Linked DNA regions of Methylicorpusculum oleiharenae. The protein of the gene in region 1 binds, or shares a complex with, the protein of each later gene. Links are inferred from orthologs where the notes say so. Each region holds a gene or a part of one and is shown on either strand. Other genes may lie near its edges.

What was found. Proteins that work in one complex are often made in the same cells at the same time.
Region 2: the proteins of accD (region 1) and accB are in contact, whole or in part, in a solved structure (PDB 8UXZ), measured with the Escherichia coli proteins. The link is inferred for Methylicorpusculum oleiharenae from one-to-one orthologs.

Annotation. Positions count from the first base shown.
Region 1 is NZ_WUTY02000001.1:3,888,025-3,891,031, forward strand. The notes cover bases 1-2,969. They hold accD (acetyl-CoA carboxylase, carboxyltransferase subunit beta), read right to left. Parts: upstream 1,966-2,969; coding sequence 1,036-1,965; downstream 1-1,035. Other genes in these bases: folC (bifunctional tetrahydrofolate synthase/dihydrofolate synthase), read right to left, coding at 1-1,003; trpA (tryptophan synthase subunit alpha), read right to left, coding at 2,001-2,804; trpB (tryptophan synthase subunit beta), read right to left, coding at 2,801-2,969. Outside these bases: more of trpB, read right to left, coding at 2,970-3,007.
Region 2 is NZ_WUTY02000001.1:2,127,059-2,129,807, forward strand. The notes cover bases 1-2,711. They hold accB (acetyl-CoA carboxylase biotin carboxyl carrier protein), read right to left. Parts: upstream 1,729-2,711; coding sequence 1,273-1,728; downstream 1-1,272. Other genes in these bases: accC (acetyl-CoA carboxylase biotin carboxylase subunit), read right to left, coding at 1-1,252; aroQ (type II 3-dehydroquinate dehydratase), read right to left, coding at 1,734-2,180; GO003_RS09775 (TlpA family protein disulfide reductase), read right to left, coding at 2,371-2,711. Also shown: more of GO003_RS09775, read right to left, coding at 2,712-2,749. UniProt on the Escherichia coli protein: This protein is a component of the acetyl coenzyme A carboxylase complex; first, biotin carboxylase catalyzes the carboxylation of the carrier protein and then the transcarboxylase transfers the carboxyl group to form malonyl-CoA.

The sequences.
Region 1 (3,007 bases):
TGTCTTTCATCACGGAAAAAACGGCACGCACACGCATCTGACTAAAGTTTTCCTTAAGATAATCAGCCAGAGTTTCGACTGCTTGGGGATTATGCGCCACATCAAGCAAGACCGGTATTTTACCCTCGATGTATTGAAATCTTCCGGGTAATTGAACCTGGGATATACCTTTGTTTAAAGCATCACGATCAACCGGAAGAGAAGTCTGCATTGCCGTGATTGCAGCAATTACTGTGGCAGCATTTCTGTATTGATGCTCCCCTTTTAAATTAGGTAAAGGCAAATTGCTTATCTGAACTTGCTCGCCAAACCAATTCCATCCATGCGGGTGCTTCTCGAAGTAAAAATCCTGATTTATGAAGCTGACTTTTGCACCACTTTCATCTGCGCAGATTTTAAGCGATAAGGGAGGAACAGGATCACCGACAACGGCAGTCACATTCCTTCTAAAAATGCCGGCTTTTTCTCTGCCAATAGATTCGCGTGTATCACCTAGCCACTCAGTATGGTCAATGCCGATGCTCGTAATAATGGCCAAGTCAGTATCAATAATATTGACGGCATCCAGCCTGCCTCCTAATCCGACTTCCAGCAATTGCACATCCAGATCGAATTGAGCAAAGATATCCAATGCTGCCAAGGTACTAAACTCAAAGTAACTTAAAGATACATCGGATCGAACGGTGTCAATTCTCTCAAAAGCACTGCAAATAAGGTCATCCGATACAGGAATTCCGTTTATTTTGATTCTTTCGTTGTATTTGAGAATATGAGGCGAGGTGTAAGTGCCGACTTTGTAACCTTGAGCGATATAAATCGACTCCAAAAACGCGACAACTGAACCTTTGCCATTAGTACCGGCGATCGTTAACGTTACCGGTTTATTGTACTTCGGCTGCAAAGCACTGAAAACCTGTCCTACACGTTGCAAACCCAAATCAATAACGCGCGGGTGTAGGCTCTCCTGCCATTGCAGCCAGTCCTTCAAAGAATTAAATGACATGTTTATGAACTGATCAGGCGGGTACTAGATGACTATACCGTCTGTTCTTCAACAGCAACCTCATTATCTGAGCTTGGGATCTGGTTGTAACTGGTTGATTCAAGTTTTGACGCCATTAAAATAGACAAGATATCAGCAAGCTTATCCCTCATTTCACGGCGATCAATAATCATGTCAATAGCCCCGTGATCCTGAAGAAACTCACTTCTCTGAAACCCGTCAGGTAATTTTTCGCGCACAGTTTGTTCAATTACGCGGGGTCCGGCAAATCCGATCAGCGCATTGGGTTCAGCAACATTGATATCGCCCAACATGGCCAAACTTGCCGACACCCCCCCCATAGTGGGGTCAGTCATAAAGGAAATAAAGGGAATTCCCGCTTCAGAAAGACGCGTTAATGCGGCGCTGGTTTTTACCATCTGAAAAAGCGAAAACAGCGACTCCTGCATCCTCGCACCACCACTGGCAGTAAAAACGATAAAAGGGATTTTAAGTTCCAGGCTTTTATTAACACCTCTTACAAAGCGCTCACCGACGACAGAGCCCATTGAACCGCCCATAAAACCAAAGTCAAAAGCGGCAACAACGATGTCCTTTCCTTTTAATTTTCCTTTAACAACGACCAGCGCGTCGTTTTCCTTGGTTTGTTTTTGTGCTTGAGTAATTCGGTCTTTATATTTTTTACTGTCTTTAAATTTAAGCGGATCAGTAGGTTTTATGCCGGCCCCTATTTCTTCCTGATCATTCTTATCGAGAAATAGTTCAAGCCGGGTTCTTGCAGAAATGCGCATATGGTGTTCGCATTTTGGGCAAACACTGGCGTTTCTTTCCAGCTCCGTATTGTAAAGAATGGCACTGCAGCTGGGGCACTTGGTCCAAAGACCTTCTGGTACGGTGCCCTTTTTTTTGCTCGAACCTTCTGTTCTTATCGTTGAAGGTACTAATTTTTCAAACCAACTCATTTTGTCGAACTCCGGGTATAGATATAGCTTAAAGCTCAGCTGTCCATCGCTTGGCGCATTGACTTTAGTAATTCAACGATTTCGGCTTTTGCCTGGACAGGATCATCCAAATGAGCTTCAATCTTGCTGATCAGCGCACTACCGACCACCACGGCATCACCAATTTCTGAGACTGTTTTAGCCGTTTGCGCATCTTTGACGCCAAAGCCTATGCCAACAGGCAGTCCGGTATTTTCCCGGATAACATCCAGTTTTTCCTTAACATTCACTGTATCAAGATGGCCTGCACCGGTGACTCCTTTTAAAGAAACATAATAAAGATAACCGCTTCCAGCTTCACTCATAAGCCTGATGCGTTCTTCTGAGCTGTTGGGAGCCAATAGAAAAATCGGATCAATATCCCGGCTTTTAAGCAGGCTGACACAATCGACAGCCTCTTCCGGCGGTAAATCGACAGTTAAAACACCATCCACACCGACTCGTTGTGCAGCATTCGCAAAATCTTCATAACCCATTGCTTCAATGGGATTCAAATACCCCATCAATACCACAGGCGTTTGCTCATCCTTTTTTCTGAATTCGGCAACCAACATTAATACCTTTCGCAGGCTCATGTGATGAGACAATGCCCGTTCACTCGCTTTTTGTATGACCGGACCATCCGCCATGGGATCTGAAAAAGGTACGCCTAATTCAATAATATCGGCGCCGGCTTCAACCATGTCATGCATCATAGGCACAGTAAAACCAGGTTCCGGATCTCCGGCAGTTATAAACGGTATCAAGGCTTTACGACCACTTTTAGCCAGCTCTTCAAATTTAGCAGTTAAACGACTCACAATTCTATCCCCTCGCGTTGAGCCAACGTGAGTATGTCTTTATCACCCCGTCCTGACACGTTGATAATGATGGTTTGATCTTTATCCATGGTCGGAGCAAGTTTTGCTGCATAAGCAATTGCATGGCTTGTTTCCAACGCAGGAATAATACCTTCCAATTCAGTTAATGTATGGAAACCAACCAAAGCCTCTTCGTCGGTAAT
Region 2 (2,749 bases), 1.8 Mb from region 1 along the record:
TATTGGTTTTGATGCCGTCGATGATGATTTCACTTAAAGCCGTATTCATTCTGGCGATGGCGCTGTTTCTGTCATCACCATAAGCAATCAGTTTGCCGATCATTGAGTCGTAGTAAGGCGGCACTTTATAGCCGTTGTAAATATGCGTTTCGCAACGGATACCGGGCCCGCCCGGCATATGGAACTGATTGATGGTTCCGGGGCAGGGCATGAATGTTTTGGGATCTTCAGCGTTCAATCTGCATTCAATGGCGTGGCCGCGAAATATAACCTGGTCCTGGGTAACCGAAAGCGGTAAACCATAGGCGATTCGCAATTGTTCTTTAACAATATCAAACCCGGTAATCATCTCGGTGACCGGATGCTCAACCTGGACTCGCGTGTTCATTTCAATGAAAAAGAATTCGCCTTTTTCGTATAAAAATTCGAAAGTACCAGCACCCAGATAGCCAATGTCGCGGCAGGCTTTAGCGCATAACTCACCCATCCGGTTGCGTTGCTCTTCGGTAATCCCCGGGGCAGGCGCTTCTTCTACAACTTTTTGATGTCTGCGCTGCATGGAGCAATCCCGTTCACCCAGATGAATCGCATTGCCGTGAGAATCAGCCATTACCTGAAACTCAATGTGTCGGGGATCTTCCAGAAATTTTTCCATGTAAACCGTGCCATTACCGAAAGCGACCTCGGCCTCGGCTTTGGTCATCGTGATGGCATTAATTAATGCCGCTTCGGTATGTACTGTTCGCATGCCTCGGCCACCACCGCCGCCTGCAGCCTTGATTATGACCGGGTAACCGATCTCCTGAGCCATCTTGAGGTTTTTCTTGTTGTTATCGCCCAGCGGGTCGCCGTTGCCGGGAACACAGGGGATGCCTGCAGCTTTCATAGCTTTCTTGGCTGAAATTTTATCACCCATCAAGCGGATGGTTTCAGGGTTTGGACCAATGAAAACAAAGCCACTCTGCCTGACTTTTTCCGAAAAATCGGCATTTTCGGATAAAAACCCATAGCCGGGATGGATAGCTTCCGCATCAGTGACTTCAGCCGCACTGATGATAGCCGGAATGTTGAGATAGCTTTCGCTGGATGATGCCGGGCCGATGCAGACTGATTCATCGGCGAGACGGACATGTTTCAAATCACGATCTGCAGAAGAGTGGACCGCGACCACTTTAATGCCCATTTCGCGACAGGCGCGCAAAATACGCAGAGCAATTTCGCCTCTATTGGCAATGACAATTTTATCGAACATGATCAGGCACCTAAGTGTTGTTATTCAATAACGAATAAAGGTTGGTCATATTCGACAGGTTGTCCATTCTCGACCAAAATTTGAGTGATAGTCCCACTCTTGTCGGCCTCAATTTGATTAAGAATTTTCATTGCTTCAATAATACATAAAGTATCGCCCGCTTTAACGGTATGGCCTACTTCGACGAAAGCCTTGGAGCCGGGTGACGCGGAGCGGTAAAAAGAACCGACCATAGGCGATTTTACAATGTGACCGCTTATTTTGTTTTCAACGGGTGCCGCAGCAGGAGCGGGCGCAGACGTTGCGGCAGGGGCCAGATTGATTGCTGTGGGTGCTTGCGGGGCAGGTGCATAGGCAACCGGCGCGCTGGAATAACGGCTGATTCTTACGGACTCTTCACCTTCGCTTATTTCTATTTCTGCAATGTCTGATTCTTCGATAATCTCGATCAGCTTTTTTATTTTTCTTATATCCATTGTCTTTAATGTCTCTTGGCTAGTATCTCATGAGCGGCTTTCAGAGCCAGTTCGTACCCGATTGCTCCTAGTCCGCAGATAACGCCTTCGGCTATATCTGAAAAATAGGAGTGTATTCTAAACGGTTCACGGGCATGCACGTTAGATAGATGAACTTCTATAAACGGAATTTTTGTAGCAAGTAAAGCATCGCGTAAAGCAACGCTGGTATGAGTAAAAGCGGCAGGATTAATGATGATAAAGTCAATCTTATCGGCAAAGGCCTGATGGATAAGCTCCACCATCTGGTGTTCAGCATTATGCTGATAGAAGTACAGGGAATGCCCCATTTCCGCCGCTTGCAACTCTAAGGTATTTTGAATGTCTTTCAGGGTCTGATGGCCATAAAGTGATGGTTCTCGGACGCCCAGTAAATTTAGATTAGGTCCATTGAGGACGAAAATTTTAGACATTAAGGTAAGGTTTGAAAATTATTATAATTATCAGCCAATTTTCCCTAATTTACGTGAATTTGTCTATAACTATGTCTTTCGTCAAAGAAAATTCGTTAAATCGCGGCTATGTCAGCGGCTGTGAAAATGACTTTCCCTTGCAACGCATCATGTGTTTCCGGCTCAGGCGCTATTGAAATTAAAGACGGATTTAAAGCAGAGGCTTGATCAGTTTGATGAGATCTTCTTTTGAAAAAGGACCGGCCTGCCTGTGAATGAGCTGGCCATCCCGGTTAAAGACCAGGCTGAAGGGGAGAATGCCGGCAATATTGCCCATTTGCTGGGCCAGTGCCATGGCCTGATCGCCGCCGATAAGCATAGGATAATTGGTTTCCAGGGTATTGAGATACGCCGCAACGGTTTCTTTTTCTTCAAGTGCAATGCCGACAAATTGCAGTCCTTGTTCACCGTATTCTTTTTGTAACTCGACAAACTCCGGGATTTCCTTTCGGCAAGGCGGACACCAGGTTGCCCAAAAGTTCACCACGATTATCTTGCCGTGCCATTCGGTCAAGCTGTGTGTCCTGCCC